Regions from separate parts of the Lysobacter claricitrinus genome, predicted to be linked through region 2. Evidence: riboswitches for the same ligand, from Rfam matches in the RefSeq annotation. Region 2 holds a riboswitch; the other holds the start of a gene.
The links. A riboswitch is a leader RNA that binds a small molecule or an ion and turns the genes downstream of it on or off. The one in region 2 is predicted to bind cobalamin.
Positions count from the first base shown of each region.

Region 1: it holds a riboswitch for cobalamin, as region 2 does, so the genes downstream of both, btuB (TonB-dependent vitamin B12 receptor) here and ACKTTN_RS00810 (ribonucleoside-diphosphate reductase subunit alpha) in region 2, are expected to answer to the same signal.

Region 1 covers NZ_BAAFZV010000003.1:312,682-320,976, reverse strand. Annotated here, with positions in the region: gene ACKTTN_RS13385 (multidrug efflux RND transporter permease subunit) at 1-856, opposite strand, end outside; gene ACKTTN_RS13380 (efflux RND transporter periplasmic adaptor subunit) at 863-2,041, opposite strand; gene ACKTTN_RS13375 (GAF domain-containing protein) at 2,258-2,746, shown strand; gene ACKTTN_RS13370 (TfoX/Sxy family protein) at 2,750-3,115, shown strand; cobalamin riboswitch at 3,149-3,369, shown strand; gene btuB (TonB-dependent vitamin B12 receptor) at 3,489-5,330, shown strand; gene ACKTTN_RS13360 (hypothetical protein) at 5,367-5,864, opposite strand; gene ACKTTN_RS13355 (GtrA family protein) at 5,974-6,357, opposite strand; gene glmU (bifunctional UDP-N-acetylglucosamine diphosphorylase/glucosamine-1-phosphate N-acetyltransferase GlmU) at 6,699-8,069, shown strand; gene ACKTTN_RS13345 (GNAT family N-acetyltransferase) at 8,066-8,295, shown strand, end outside.
Region 2 covers NZ_BAAFZV010000001.1:189,942-198,236, forward strand. Annotated here, with positions in the region: gene ACKTTN_RS00790 (outer membrane protein assembly factor BamD) at 1-362, shown strand, start outside; gene ACKTTN_RS00795 (NAD+ synthase) at 445-2,067, opposite strand; gene ACKTTN_RS00800 (acyl-CoA thioesterase) at 2,095-2,505, opposite strand; gene ACKTTN_RS00805 (ribonucleotide-diphosphate reductase subunit beta) at 2,492-3,502, opposite strand; gene ACKTTN_RS00810 (ribonucleoside-diphosphate reductase subunit alpha) at 3,700-6,096, opposite strand; cobalamin riboswitch at 6,267-6,473, opposite strand; gene sucD (succinate--CoA ligase subunit alpha) at 6,854-7,729, opposite strand; gene sucC (ADP-forming succinate--CoA ligase subunit beta) at 7,784-8,295, opposite strand, start outside.

The DNA.
Region 1 (8,295 bases), on a different contig from region 2:
CGGCCGGCTGGCCGTCCCACTTCAGTTCGAAGCCGTGCGCGGAACCGAGGATCTCGACGCGCGCGACGTCACGCAACCGCACCGCGGCGCCGTTGGGATCGGCGCGCAGCAGGATGTTCTCGAATTCCTGCGGCGACGAGAAACGCCCTTCAGCCGCCACCGTCGCCGTAAACATCTGCGTTTCCGGCGACGGCTCGCCGCCGACCTGGCCGGCCGAGAACTGCACGTTCTGCGCACGCACCGCCTGCAACACCTGCGACGCCGACAGACCATAGGCCTGCAGCTTGTCCGGGTTGAGCCAGATGTGCATCGCGTATTCGCCGCCGAACAACTGCGTACCGCCGACGCCGGGAACGCGCGAGATCTGGTCGAGCACGTTCGACGCGAGCAGGTCGGACAGCTGGTCCTTGCCGATCGCGGGATCGCTCGACTTCAGCGCCACTACCGACAGGAAGCCCGAGTTCGCCTTCGCGACCACGATGCCCTGCTGCGTGACGTCGCCCGGCAGGCGCGGCGTGGCCTGCGAGACCTTGTTCTGCACCTGCATCTGCGCGATGTCGGGATCGGTGCCGGGCTTGAACGTCAGATTGAGCGACGCCGAACCCTGGCTCGACGACGCGCTGAAGTAATCAAGCCCGTCGATACCGGTGAGCTGCTGCTCGATGATCTGCGTGACCGCGCGTTCGACGGTCTGCGCGTCCGCACCCGGATAGCTCGCCGACACGCCGACCTGCGGCGGTGCGATGTTCGGATACGACTCGACGCCGAGGCCGCGGATCGACAGCAGGCCCGCGAGCACCACCATGATCGCGATCACCCACGCAAACACGGGGTGGTTGATGAAGTAGCGGGACATGGCGGATCAGCCCTTGCGCGGCGTGGGAGCGGCGGCGGCCGGCGCGCCGCCCGGGCCCTCGGTCCAGGGCGTCGCCTTGACCTGCGCGCCGGGCTGCGCCCGCTGCAGGCCCGAGACGATCACGCGATCGCCCGGTGCGAGGCCGTGGTCGACGATCCACTTGCCGTCCTGCTGGCGATCGGCCGCGACGTCCTTGCGCACCACCTTGTTGTCCGCGCCAACGACATAGACGTACGCGCCCTGCGCATCGCGCAGCACGCCGGCCTGCGGCACGAGATACACCGCGTCCTGCAGGCCCAGCGTGGCGCGCACGCCGACGTAGGTGCCCGGCAGCAGGCGGCGATCGGGATTCGGAACGCGGGCGCGCAGCGACACCGCGCCCGTAGTCGGATCGACGACGCTGCCTTCGAAGTCGAGCGTGCCGCGTTGCGCGTTCACGCTGCCGTCGGGCAGCACGATCTGTACGTCGCGGTCGGCGGGTTCGCCGCTGGTCTGCGCACGACGCAGCTGGTCGAGCTCGGCTACCGAGATCGAGAAGTTGGCGTACAGCGGATCGATCTGGTCGACGGTGGTGAGCAGCGTTGCGGCGCCCTGCCCCACCAGCGCGCCTTCGGTGACCTGCGCGCGACCCGCGCGACCCGAGATCGGCGCACGCACCGTCGAATAGCCAAGATTGATGCGCGTGCTCGCGAGAGCCGCACGCGCCTGCTGCACGGCGGCCGCGGCGGACCGTTCGGCCGCGAGTGCGTTGTCCAGGTCGGACTTGGAGATGTACTGCGTGGTGCCCAGTCGACGCGCGCGTTCGGCGGTCGCGCGGGCATTGGCGTACGTGGCTTCGGCCTGCGCGACGGCCGCCTGCGACTGTCCGGTGGCCGCGCGCAGTTCGGCCGGATCGATCTCGAACAACGCCTGCCCTTCGCGAACGTCCGCGCCTTCCTCGTACAGGCGACGCTGGACGATACCCGGCACGCGCGCACGCACATCGGCGCTACGGAACGGCGCAAGGCGACCGACCAGGTCCTTCGCCAGCGGCAAGGACTGCGGGCTCACGGCGACGACGCCGACTTCGGCGGGCGGCATCGCGCCGCCCGGGCCGCCCTGCTGCGATGCGTCGCCACCCTTGCAGGCAGCGAGTCCAAGCGACAGAACGCCGGCCGCGACGATGAGGCGCGTGGTGGAGGTCATGCGGGAGGGCTCCGGGTCGTGGGGGCGACGAGGTCGCAGGCGGCAGGGCCAATTTGTGCACCGCGGAGTATAGCTATGCACGAAGCGGCTGCCCGGGCGAAAAGTCATGCGCGATCGGGCGCGGCGACGCACGGTCGCTGTTGTTGCACGCATGCGAAACAGTCAACGCACGAAGGCGACGCGTTCGGCCGCGGGCCTGCGCGCTAGACTTCGCGTATGACGTTTACCGCTTCCAGACTCGACGGCACCAAGCCCGAACAGTACGCGCAACTGCTCGAGCAGGCGCACGGCCTTCTGCATGGCGAGCGCGACCGCATCGCCAACGCGGCCAACCTGTCCGCGCTGGTCTACAACGCGTTGCCGTCGCTCAACTGGGTCGGCTTCTATTTCTTCGACGGCACTGAACTGGTGGTCGGTCCGTTCCAGGGCCTGCCGGCCTGCGTGCGCATTCCGCTGGACAAGGGCGTGTGCGGCGCGGCTGCATCGACGCGCGAAACGCAGCGCGTGCCCGACGTGCACGCCTTCCCCGGCCACATCGCCTGCGATTCGGCGTCGCGTTCGGAAGTCGTCGTCCCGCTGATCGCGCGCGACGGTTCGCTGATCGGCGTGTTCGATCTCGACAGCCCGGAACCCGATCGTTTCGACGTCGACGACCAGCGCGGTCTCGAAGCGATCGCGCACGCCTTCGTCGACTCGCTGGGCTGAGCCATGACCGACGCGCCGAAACTCCTCAACATCGGCGGCAAGTCCGCGGCGTGGCTGCGACAGGTCGGTTTGCGCACCTGGGACGACGTCAACGCGATCGGTGCGGTCGACGCCTACCTGCGCGTCAAGCGTGCGGGCTTCAAGCCCAGCCTCAATCTTCTGTATGCGCTGGAAGGCGCGCTGACCGGTTGCCATTGGCAGCAGGTCGACATCAACCGCCGCGCGGAACTGGCCGCGCAGGCGCAGGCCGGCGTCGCGCTGCTGCCGTCGTCGCGGCGTGGGCCTCCCGCATCCGAGGTCACGACCACCATGGGCGACGCACACGAGCCCGAAGTGGATGTCGAAGCGCCTGATGCGCTTTCGTTCTGAGCGATCCCGCGCGCCGAATCCCGCTTTCCCGTAGACTTCGCGCCGCTTTCGGGTGACCTGCGATTTGCATCGCGGGTTGAAACGGGAAGCCGGTGACGCGCCCTGCGCCAGCCCGGCACTGCCCCCGCAACGGTAAGCGAGTCGATCCGCGGCATCGGCCACTGTGACGTGAGGTCACGGGAAGGCGCCAAGGAGGGATGCGAGCTTCGCATCCACTCGCGAGTCCGGAGACCGGCCCGATCGTCGACTGGTTGCGATGCGGAGGGCATTGCGGCGGCCCGCGGCGTCGCCGCGTCGTCGTCCCGCGCACTTCTCCTCGCGACTTCCTTATGACCGCACGACGTGGGGTCGTGCACGCAGGAGAAGTACCGCAATGACGTACCGCCTCATCACCCTCGCCATCGCCGCGTCGCTGGCGACGCCCGCATTCGCCGACGACGCGACCACGCTCGACCAGGTCGTCGTGACCGCCAACCGCGCGCCGGTCGCCGTGCGCGACGTGCTCGCGCCGGTCGAAGTCATCGATCGCGCCGACATCGAACGCAGCCAGGCGCGTTCGCTGCCCGACCTGCTGCGCGGCCGCGCCGGCATTTCGATCGGCAACCAGGGCGGCCTCGGCAAGCTCACCACGATCTTCATGCGCGGCTCCGAGTCCGACCATGTGCTGGTGCTGGTCGACGGCGCGCGCATGGGATCGGCCACGTCCGGCCTCGTCGCATTCCAGGACATCCCGGTCGAGCTGATCGACCGCATCGAGATCGTGCGCGGCCCGCGCTCGAGCCTGTACGGCAGCGAGGCGATCGGCGGCGTCATCCAGATCTTCACCAAGCGCGATGCCGGCGCGCCGACGCCGCGCATGTCGATCGGCGCGGGCAGTCGCGATACGTACGAAGCGAGCGCGGGGTTCGGCGGTCGCGTCGGCCGCGGCTGGTTCGGCGCGGATTATTCGCATCAGGAGACGCGAGGCTTCGATTCGTGCCGCGGCTTCCTTGATCCGGTCACGTTCGACGGCGCGGGTTGCTTCGCGAACGAACCGGATCGCGACGGCTACACACGCGATTCGATGTCGCTGCGTGGCGGCGTCGACATCAACGACGCCTGGAAGGCCGATGCCAGCGCGCTCCGCGCCGAAGGCGACAACGAATACGACGGCTTCTACAACCGCTCGAAGGTCGTGCAGCAGGTCGTCGGCGGCGGCGTGACGTGGACGCCGTCGACGAATGCATCGCTGCACCTGCAGGCCGGCCGCAACCGCGACGCCTCGGACAACTTCTCGAACGACGTGTTCCTCGGCGACTTCGCCAGCAACCGCGACACCGCGTCGTTGCAGGGCGACTTCACCGTCGCGACCGGCCAGCGCATGAGCGCGGGCGTCGAATGGCAGCGCGACGAAGTGCAGAGCACGACCGACTACGTCCTCAAGCAGCGCATCGACCGCGCCGGTTTCCTGCAGTACCAGGGCGACTTCGGTGCGTTCGACGTCCAGGCGAGCGCACGTCATGACGACAATGAGCAGTTCGGCGGCCACTCGACCGGCAACCTCGCGGTCGGCTTCGAGTTCGCGTCGCAGTGGCGGGCCACGCTCGGCGCGGGCACCGCATTCAAGGCGCCGACGTTCAACGAGCTCTACTACCCATTCGGCTTCGGCAACCCCGACCTGCAGCCGGAAAGCTCGCGCAGCATCGAAGCCGGCCTGGCGTGGAACTCGCCGAACGCTGGTGCGCGCCTGGACCTGTACCAGACCAACGTCGACGACCTGATCTCGTACAGCGCGGCCACGTTCCGCCCCGAGAACATCTCGCGCGCGCGCCTGCGCGGCGCCGAACTGAGTGGCAACACGACGCTCGCAGGCTGGGTCGCGTCCGGTAGCGTGAGCTGGGTCGATGCCAAGAACCACAGCGACGGTGCCGACGGCCTGCTGCTGCCGCGCCGCGCACGCGAAAGCGCGCGGCTGGACCTCGATCACGACTTCGGCGCATTCCGGTTCGGCGTCACCGCAGCGGGCGAAGGTGCGCGTTACGACGACCTCGGCAACACGCGTCGACTCGGTGCGTTCGCCACCTTCGACCTGCGCGCCGAATACGCGTTCACGCCGGCGCTTCGACTGCAGGCGCGACTGGAGAACGTGTTCGATCGCACCTACGAGACGGTCGAGTACTACCGCCAGCCCGGCCGCGGCCTGTTCGTGACCCTGCGCTACGCCCCGACGCCGTGATCGCGACGCGGCCGCCGGCGCGTGCCGGCGGTCGCGTCAATGCCGGCCGGGTGCGGGCACGAGTCGCGCGAGTTTCGCGTAGTCGATCGACAGCCCGGTCATGTCGGGCCGCACCGCGCGCAACGTGCACACCAGTTCGCCGTAGCTGTCGGCGAGCTGCGCGAACAACGTCGCGTACGCGGTGCGCCCGGCCTCGGCAATGCCGGCATAGGCGCTGCGGCCGATGTCGATGAAGTAGCGCACGTCCACGCTTCGCCGCTCTGCCAGGGTCGGATAGAGGCCGGCGATCAGCAGGCAGCGATCACCGACGTCGCGCAACGAATCCTCGCGTCCGCGGCCGGTAAGCGATTGCGCATGCAGCCATTCGATCGCCTGCGTTCGCGCGAGCAGGTGGCCGTCGTTCTGGTGCCGCAACAGCACGAAGACCAGGTAGCTCTCGCGCGATTCGTCGAGCGCGCAACCGGCGCGCTCGCCCGCTTCGTGCACCAGCGACTGCCACAGCTCGGCAGGCGCACCCCGACGCAGCTCGACCATCCCCCACCTCCGTCGCCACGACCCACAACCGGGCTATCGGCGCGCGCGGCGCCGACTGGAGACGAGGATTACGCGGCCGCCGATGAACGCGGCGAAAGCGCGACGCGCGTCAGGGTCGATAGACCCAGTGCCGCGACAGCAGGAAGCCGATGACGCCGAGCACGAATTCGACCGCCGGCTTGGCCAGCCACGCCCAATGCAGGCCGACGACGTTGTCGATCGCGCCCAGCGACCAGGTGCTGACCACGGTCGTCGACAGCCACATCACGAGGTAACGCGTGAATTGCGGGCCGCCCGGCGCGGTGTCGCCATCGCCGAAGGTGAAACGCCCGTTCATGCGAAAACCCAGCAGCGCGCCGGCGATGCGGCCGATCACGTTCGCGATCTCGATGCCCATGCCGGCGTGGCTGAGCGCCACGACCACGCCCCAGTCGACCAGCCACTGGATCAGGCCGATGGTGAGGTAGGCGCGGCTTTGTCGGCTGAGGCTCATCGGGGACCGGGTTCGGGAAGGCGCCAGCACTGTACCGGGCCGATGGTCAGGATCGGGTGGGCGACAGTGCGGGCAACGCGCAGCAGGCGCGCCGACGCTACGCCTGTTGCGCCGCGGTCAGCTTCCACCGGGGACGAATTCCCAGCGCGGCAACGCCCATGATCGTCCGGCGCTCCCGCGACGAACGCATCGCCGAAACGAATACCAGGCGTCGGGGGCGAAAGCGATACGGGCACGGCCGGCATCGTAGAGGCTCGTTGCGCGATTGGGCAGCCGCACGTGCGAGGCGGCATCGTCGCGGCGGCTAGAATCAGGCATCCACCCCGCCGTTAGTGACCGCCATGTCCGCGCCCCTGCACGTCGTCATCCTCGCCGCCGGTGAAGGCAAGCGCATGAAGTCCGCCAAGCCGAAGGTGCTGCAGCCCGTCGCGGGCATTCCGATGCTGCAGCACGTGGTCGACACCGCGCGCGTGCTGGAGCCGGCGGGCATCCATGTGGTCTACGGCCACCATGGCGAGCAGGTACGCGCGGCGTTCGACGGCCAGGCCGATCTCGACTGGATCGAGCAGCCCGAACGCCTCGGCACCGGCCACGCCGTGCTGCAGGCGATGCCGGAAATCGACCAGGACGCGCGCGTGCTGGTGCTGTACGGCGACGTCCCGCTGATCCGCACGCATACGCTGCAACAGCTGCTGGAAGCCGAGGGCCGTATCGCGATGCTCGCGGCGGAACTCGACAACCCGAACGGCTACGGGCGCGTGATTCGCGACGCCGCCGGCAAGGTCGCGCGCATCGTCGAGCAGAAGGACGCCACCGACGACGAACGCGAGATCACCACGATCAACACGGGCATCCTCGTCGCCGATGCCGCGCCGCTGCACCGCTGGTTGACGCACCTCACCAACGACAACGCGCAGGGCGAGTACTACCTCACCGACGTGTTCGCCGCCGCGGCGGACGAATTCGGCGCAGCGGAGATCGTGCGCGTCGAGGATCCGATCGAAGTGGAAGGCGCGAACGATCGCTGGCAGCTGGCGCAGCTCGAACGCGCGCTGCAGCGACGCTGCGCACATGCGCTGTGCGTGGCCGGCGCGACGCTGGCCGACCCGAATCGCTTCGACCAGCGCGGGACCGTGCGCGTCGGCATGGACGTATCGATCGATGTCGACGTGATCCTCGAAGGCGAAGTGGAATTGGGCGACGGCGTGCGCATCGGTCCGTTCACGCGATTGAAGGACGTCAAGCTCGGTGCGGGCACCGTGGTACGCGCGCATTGCGACCTCGAAGGCGTGGTGGTGCAAGGCGCCGCGCAGATCGGCCCGTACGCGCGACTGCGGCCCGGCACGGTGCTCGCCGACGGCGTGCACATCGGCAACTTCGTCGAGACCAAGGCGACCGCGATGGGCGTGGGCAGCAAGGCCAACCACCTCGCCTACGTTGGCGACTCGGTCGTCGGCAGCGGCGTCAACATCGGCGCGGGCACGATCACCTGCAATTACGACGGCGCGAACAAGCACCGCACCACGATCGAGGACGGCGCATTCATCGGCTCGAACTCGTCGCTGGTGGCGCCGGTGACCATCGGCGCCGGCGCGACCATCGGCGCGGGCTCGGTGATCACCAAGGACGCGCCGGCGGGCGAACTCACCATCGGCCGCGCACGGCAGGCCACGCTCGAGGGCTGGCATCGTCCGACGAAGACGCCGAAGTGAGCGACGATTTCCTCGTCAGCACCGATCCTGCGTCGGTCGACGTCGATCTCGTGCATCGCTGGCTGTCGACGCAGTCGTACTGGGCGGCGGGAGTTCCGCGCGAGACAGTCGAACGCTCGATCGCGAATTCACTCTGCTTCGCCGGGCTTCTTGATGGTCGGCAGGTCGCGTTCGCCCGCGTGGTCACCGACCGCGCGACGTTCGCCTATCTCGCCGACGTATTCGT
Region 2 (8,295 bases):
GCAACAGCCGTTACGCCGCCGACGCGCGCGAGCGCATGGCCAAGCTGCGCGACATGTTCGCCCGCTACGAGATGGAAACGGCGCTGTACTACCTTGAGCGCCACGCGGACGTCGCCGCGATCGACCGCGCCAAGTACGTGCTCGAGAACTACCCGCAGTCGAGCTACCAGAACGACGCGATCGCGACGCTGGCGTCGGCCTACACCTCGCTGGGCAACACCGCGCTCGCCACCGACGCGCGCGCCGAGCTGCAGAAAGCCGACCCGAACCACCCTTACCTCAAGGGCGAATGGCCGGATTACCCGAGCCACCTGCGCCGCCTGAATCCGTTCGGTGGCGACACCTCCAAGGTCGGCCACTGACCGGTCGCGCCACCGCTTCGACGAACGCCGCCTCCGGGCGGCGTTTTCGTTTCCGCTATCCGCCTTTCAGTGACGACGCGCTTCAGCGATAGCCGTTGCTGATCGGATACCGACGCTCGCGGCCGAACGCGCGCGGCGTCATCTTCGGACCGGGCGCAGCCTGGTGTCGCTTCCACTCGGAAATGCGAACCAGTCGAAGCACTTTGTCGACGATGGCGGGATCGAAGCCCGCGGCGACGATCTCGTCGCGCGACTGTTCGCCGTCGACGTGCCGCTGCAGGATCGCGTCGAGCACGTCGTACGGCGGCAGCGAATCCTGGTCTTTCTGGTTCTCGCGCAGCTCGGCCGATGGCGAGCGGTCGATGACCTCCTGCGGGATCACCGCGTCGACGGTATTGCGCCAGCGCGCGAGGGCGAACACGTCGGTCTTGTAGACGTCCTTGATCGGCGCGTAGCCGCCGCACATGTCGCCGTAGATGGTCGCGTAGCCGACCGCGTACTCGCTCTTGTTACCCGTGGTGAGCAGCAGGCCGCCGAACTTGTTCGACATCGCCATCAGCGTGGCGCCGCGGATGCGCGACTGCAGGTTCTCTTCGGTGACATCGACGTCGCGGCCTTCGAACACCGGCGCGAGCGCCGCGAGGTAGGCTTCGAACGGCTGCTCGATCGGCACTGTGAGCAGGCGCACGCCCTGACGCCGGCATTGCTCGGCGGCGAGATCGTTCGACATGTCGGCCGTGTAGCGCGACGGCAGGCGCACCGCGGTGACGTTCTCCGCGCCCAGTGCGTCAACCGCGATCGCCAGCACCAGCGCCGAATCGATGCCGCCTGACAGGCCCAGCCATACCTTGTCGAAACCGTTCTTGCGGCAGTAGTCGCGCGTGCCCAGCACGATCCCGCGCCACGCCAGGCCTTCGCGGCTCTCGTCGTCTTCCGGTGTCCAGTCGACCAGCGTGAACGTCCGCGAGGCGACGTCGAAATCGACGAGGAGCCAATCCTCGCGGAACGACGTCGCCGCCGGATGCACGTGGCCATCGCCGTCGGCGACGACCGACGCACCGTCGAACACCACGTGGTCCTGTCCGCCGACCACGTTGAGATATGCGATCGCCGCGCCGGATTCCGTCGCCCGCTCGGCGAGCAGCGCGTCGCGCGTCAGGTGCTTGTCGTGTTCGTACGGCGATGCATTCGGCACGACGACCACCTGCGCGCCGTCCTTCACTGCGGCGGCGAGCGGCTCGGGGAACCACAGGTCCTCGCAGATCACCACGCCGACCTGCACGCCGTCGACATCGACCACGCAGGTCTCGCCGTCGGGGTCGACGGAGAAATAGCGGCGTTCGTCGAACACCTGGTAATTCGGCAACTCGCGCTTGCGATAGGTGCGTTCGATGCCGCCGTCGCGCAGCACGCTGGCGGCGTTGTAGACGATCGCGCCTGCCGTTTCCGGCCAGCCGACGACGGCGGTGATGCCGCGCGTCGAGGCCGCGATGCGCGTGATCGCGTGCTCGCAGTCGGCGAGGAAGCTCGGACGCAGCAGCAGGTCTTCCGGCGAGTAACCGCTGACCGCGAGTTCCGGAAACACGACCAGCGCGGCGCCATGTTCGTCGCGCGCCTGCGCGATCATCGCTTCGATGCGCGCGGTGTTGCCGGCGATGTCGCCGACCGGGAAATCGAACTGTGCGAGTGCGATCCGCAGGGCCATGGCCGCTCCTGTCGAGAGCCGCCGATTCTACGCGCCGGGCGCGGCGGTTCCGTCGTCGAGAGGCACCACCGGCGCGGGCCGGCCGTCGGCGTCGAGCGCGATCATGCTGAAGCGGCCCCGCGTGCACAGCTCGCGCGTACCGGCGTGCGGGTCTTCGGCGTGCAGCTCGACGTCGACCTGCATCGAGCTTCGGCCGACGTCGGCAACGCGCGCAACGAGTTCGACCAGCTGTCCCTGCCGGACCGGCACATGGAAGTCGACCTGTTCCGAGCGCGCGGTCACCACCGTGCGGCGCGCGTAACGCGTGGCCGCGACGAACGCCGCCTTGTCCATCCACGCCAGCGCCTGGCCGCCGAACAACGTACCAAGGTGGTTGGCGTGGTCCGGGAACACGATCTCCCACAGGCGCGCCTCGCGCGGCGCGTCAGAACGCGGCATCGAACGCGACCTGCCCGCTCACGCCGACCTGGTAGGCCGACACGCGTCGCTCGAAGAAGTTGGTCAGCTCCTGCACGTCCTGCAGGTCCATGAAGGCGAACGGGTTGCGACTGCCGAACTCCGGCGCTAGACCGAGCGACTGCAGCCGCAGGTCGGCGACGTATTCGAGGTACTGGCGCATCTCGCGCGGCGACAGCCCGTTCACGCCGCCCGAGAGCACGTCGTGCGCGAATGCGGCTTCGACGTCGACCGCCTCGCGCAGCATCGCGCGCACGTCGCCTTCCATCGCCGCGTCGAACAGGTCCGGCTCCTCGTCGCGCGCCGTGCGGATCACTTCCAGTGCGAACGCCATGTGCCCGGACTCGTCGCGGAACACCCAGTTGGTGCCGGCCGCGAGACCCGGCAGCAGCCCGCGCGAGCGCAGGAACCAGACGTAGGCGAACGCCGCGAAGAAGAACAGACCCTCGATGCAGCAGGCGAAGCAGATGAGGTTCAGCAGGAACGTGCGGCGGTCACCGCGGGTTTCGAGACGGTTCAAGCCCTGGATGGAGTCGATCCATCGGAAGCAGAAGTCGGCCTTGGCACGGATCGACGGAATGTTCTCGATCGCGTCGAACGCCGCGGCGCGGCGCTCGACGTCGGGCACGTACGCATCCAGCAGCGTGAGGTAGAACTGCACATGCAGCGCTTCCTCGTAGAGCTGGCGCGACAGGTACATGCGCGCTTCCGGCGCGTTGATGTGCTGGTAGAGGTTGAGCACTAGGTTGTTGGAAACGATCGAATCGCCCGTTGCGAAGAACGCCACGAGGCGTTCGACGAGGTGGCGATCGGCCGGCGTCAGCTTGTCGCGCAGGTCGTTGACGTCGATGCCGAAGTCGATCTCCTCCACGGTCCATGTATTGCGCACGGCGTCGCGATACATGTCGTAGAAGCCGGGGTAACGCATCGGGCGAAGCGTGAGGGCGAAGCCGGGGTCGAGCAGGCGCGTGCTGGTCATGGCGGATCCGTGTGCGGTCTATCGCGTTGCATCGAAGGTGCAGGGGCGACGGGCGACATCCATGCGTCGCATCCGTTCGCGCGGTCCATTGCGCCGGCGTTCCCTCGACGGCTCCTGCCGTCACCCGATCGCCTCTGCATGGCGGTGGCGTCGTTCCGCGAATCGACGAGGCGTTCGCGGGAACGACGATTGATCGCTTACTGGCAGGCCTCGCAGGCGTCCGGGTTCTCGAGCGAACAGGCGATCGCTGCCTGCGGCGACGCGGCGCTCACCGTGGCCTTGGCGATTCGCGTTGCCGGGCGGGAACGCAGGTAGTACGTCGTCTTGAGCCCCGACTTCCACGCATACATGTACATCGACGACAGCCGCCCGATGTTCGGGCTCTCCATGAAGAGATTCAGCGACTGCGACTGGTCGATATACGCACCGCGCGCGGCGGCGAGGTCGACCAGCGCCTTCTGTGGCAACTCCCACGCGGTGCGGTAGACATCGCGCAGCATCGCGGGGATCGCGTCGATCGACTGGATCGAACCCTCGCCAAGCTTGATCGCGTCGCGCACCGTCTGCGTCCACAGGCCCAGCTTCTTCAGCTCGTCGACGAGGTAGCGGTTGACCTGCACGAAGTCGCCCGACAGCGTCTCGCGCTTGAACAGGTTGGACACCTGCGGTTCGATGCATTCGTAGCATCCGGCGATGGACGCAATCGTCGCGGTCGGGGCGATCGCGATGAGCAACGAGTTGCGCAGGCCGTGCTCGGCGATGCGCGACCTGAGCGCGTCCCACGCATGGGTGTGTGTCGCCGCGACGCCCCACAGGTCGAACTGCAGGTCACCGTTCGCCGCGCGCGTTTCCGCAAACGACGGATGGGCGCCATGGCGTTCGGCCAGTTCACACGAGGCTTCCAGCGCGTGCAGGTAGATGCGCTCGGCGATGCGTGTCGACAGCGCCAGCGCCTCCGCCGAATCGAACGGCAGCCGGAGCTTGAAGAAGACGTCCTGCAGTCCCATCACACCGAGACCGACCGGACGCCAGCGCAGGTTCGATCGCCGCGCCGATTCGATCGGATAGAAGTTGAGGTCGATGACGCGGTCGAGCTGACGCACCGCGACATGCACCGTCTCCGCGAGCTTGTCGAAGTCGAAACCGTCGTCGCCGACATGCTGTGCGAGGTTGATCGAACCGAGATTGCACACCGCGGTTTCGTCACCGCTCGTCACCTCGAGGATCTCGGTGCACAGGTTCGACAGGTGCACGGTGCGACCGGGGCCGACCTGGTTGCAGGTGCGGTTCGATGCGTCCTTGAACGTGATCCAGCCGTTTCCGGTTTCGCCCAGCGTCTTCATCATGCGTGCGTACAGCTCGCGCGCCTTGAGCGTGCGCGTTGCGAGGCCGCGTTGCTCGGCCTGCACGTAGGCACGGTCGAACGCCTCACCCCAGAGGTCGGGTAGTTCGGGCACGGCCTTGGGATCGAACAGCGACCAGTCGCCATCCTGCTCGACACGCTGCATGAACAGGTCGGGGATCCAGTTGGCGAGGTTGAGATTGTGCGTGCGACGCGCCTCGTCGCCGGTGTTGTCGCGCAGTTCGAGGAACTCCTCGATGTCGGCGTGCCAGGTCTCCAGGTAGATGCACGCCGCGCCCTTGCGCTTGCCGCCCTGGTTCACGGCGGCGACGGACGCATCGAGCGTCTTCAGCCACGGCACGATGCCGTTGCTGCGCCCGTTGGTGGACCGGATCAGCGAGCCGCGCGAACGGACACGGTGGTACGCCTGCCCGATGCCACCGGAAAACTTCGACAGCTGCGCCACATCGCCGTAGCGCGCGTAGATGTCGGTGAGCGAATCCTGCGGTGAATCCAGCAGGAAGCATGACGACAGCTGCTCGTGCCGCGTGCCCGAATTGAACAGCGTGGGCGAGCTCGGAATGTAGTCGAGTGACGCCATCAGTCGATACAGCTGCAGCGCCCCGGACGGCGTGTCGGTCAACGCGACCGCGATGCGCATGAAGAAGTGCTGCGGCGTCTCGATCACTTGGCGCTTGTGCGGATGGCGCAGCAGGTAGCGGTCGTAGAGCGTGCGCAGGCCGAAGTACTCGAAGCGCTGCGTCTTCGCTGCGTCGATCGCATCGTTGAATTTGCGCGCGTTGGCTTCGACGGTTTCGCGCACGCGATCGTTTATCAGGCCGAGGTCGTGGCCCAGCACAATCGACTGCGAGAACGAATAGACGCCGAGCCCCGCGACTTCCTTGTCGATGTACGCGGCGAGCAGGCGCGCGGCGAGTCGCGAGTACTGCGGTTCCTCCGTCGTGAACGCGGCGGCGGTGTGAATCGACAGTTCGTCGAGCTCGCGCGTGGTCGCGCCGTCGTAGATGCCGCCGATGGTCTTGAGCGCGACGCGCATCGGGTCGATGTCGTCGAGCGACTGCGCGCATCGCTGCACGGCGCGCACGATCTTGGCGACGTCGACCGGTTCGCGGCGGCCGTCGCGCTTGGTCACGGTCATGGTCGCCGGCGCGTGTGGTGGGGTCAGTGCGAAGTCGGACTGCGCGTCGTCGACGTCGGGCGTCGATGTGGTGACGAGTGTTTCGGTGGTCATGTTTCCTCTCCGGTGGTGATGGAGAGAAAGCGAAAGCGGCGCACGCGTCGTCCTGCGCCGGCCCCCGCCCCCTCGGGCGAGCCGGCATCGACATGACGGAGACGGAAGGCGGCGGACGGCGTCCGCGGACCGACCCGTCCCTCCCACGAGGACGCCTGGCCAACGGCGGCGCATGGCCACCGATCGAGGCAGGTCTTCGGACTCGTGGACACCGGCGATCGCTCGCCGACCTACTGCGCGTCGCTTCCCAGCCTTGAGGCCAGTGCCAATGACGCGGGTCGTTTCCACCTACCGCTGCGGGGCAGTTCCGGCTTCAAACCGGATTCCCTTTTAAGCCGGCCCTGGCGGGCACGGCACCTTCGACGGGCACAACATATGCGGCAGACCGAAGATCGTCAACACAATATTTTGCGGTTGCTCTCCGCGATGCTATCGCTTCAGACACTCGACAGCCGTGGAAATCGTGAGACCCGAAGGGCGGCGCACAGGATGTGCGCCGTCGCCACCCGAGCCATGGATGGCGAGTGTGGCGATCGCGACAGACCCGCCGGTTGCGGGCTGTAGATCTGATCGGGGAAGGCCCTTTCTTTTGGTCATCTTTTCTTTGGGCCAGCAAAGAAAAGTGACTCGGGCGCGCCAGCGCACGAAACGCCTTTGACGTTGTCGAAGATGTCGATGTTGCCAGCCCGCTACGTTCCGCAAGTCCACAAACAAAAAGGCCGCCCTGAGGCGGCCTTTTCTTGAGCGTGCAATCGAATCAGCCCGCCAGCTTTTTCGCAATCGCCGCACCCAGATCGCCCGGTGACTTCACCGTGGTGACGCCCGCCTTCTCCAGCGCCGCGAACTTGCCTTCCGCCGTGCCCGAGCCACCCGACGCGATGGCGCCCGCGTGGCCCATGCGCTTGCCCTTCGGCGCCGACGCACCCGCGATGAAGCCCACGACCGGCTTGGTCACGTGCTTGGCGATGAACTCGGCCGCTTCTTCCTCGGCCGAACCGCCGATCTCGCCGACCATGATGATGCCTTCGGTCTGCGGATCGTCCTGGAACCACTTCAGCGCATCGATGAAGTTGGTGCCATTGATCGGGTCGCCGCCGATACCGATGCAGGTCGACTGACCGAGGCCGACGTCGGTCGTCTGCTTCACCGCTTCATACGTCAGCGTGCCCGAACGCGACACGATGCCGATCTTGCCCGGCTTGTGGATGTGGCCCGGCATGATGCCGATCTTGCACTCGCCCGGCGTGATCACGCCCGGGCAGTTCGGACCGACGAGCACGGTTTCGGGATGCTGGTTGAGCACGTTCTTCGCGCGCAGCATGTCGAGCACCGGAATGCCTTCGGTGATGCACACGATGACGCGGATGCCGGCGGCCGCGGCTTCCATGATCGCGTCAGCCGCGAACGGCGGCGGCACGTAGATGACAGACGCATCGGCGCCGGTCTTCGACACGGCTTCGGCGACGGTGTTGAACACGGGCAGGCCGAGGTGCTCGGTGCCGCCCTTGCCCGGGGTGACGCCGCCGACAACCTTGGTGCCGTAGTCGAGCATCTGCTGCGCGTGGAAGGTGCCCTGCGAGCCGGTGAAGCCCTGCACGATCACCTTGGTGTCCTTGTTGATCAGAACGGACATTGGATTTCTATTCCTGTGTCGGTCGCGCGGTCAGTGCCGCGCAACGTGGAAGTCTCAGGCGGCTTGCTTGACGGCCGCGACGGCCTTCTTCGCACCGTCGTTGATGTCGTCGGCCGCGGTGATGGCGAGGCCGGAGTTGCGCAGCAGCTCCTTGCCCGCTTCGACGTTCGTGCCCTCGAGGCGCACGATCACCGGCACCTTGACGTCGACTTCCTTGACCGCCGCGATGATGCCCTCGGCGATCATGTCGCAGCGGACGATGCCGCCGAAGATGTTCACGAAGATCGCCTTCACCTTGTCGCTCGACAGGATCAGCTTGAACGCCTCGGTGACGCGCTCCTTGGTCGCGCCGCCGCCCACGTCGAGGAAGTTCGCCGGCGAACCGCCGTTGAGCGAGATCACGTCCATCGTCGCCATCGCCAGGCCCGCGCCGTTGACCATGCAACCGATGTCGCCGTCCATCGTGACGTAGTTGAGGTCGTACTTCGACGCGAGCACTTCGGTCTCGTCTTCCTGGCGCGTGTCGCGCATGGCGACCAGCTCCGGATGACGGAACGACGCGTTGT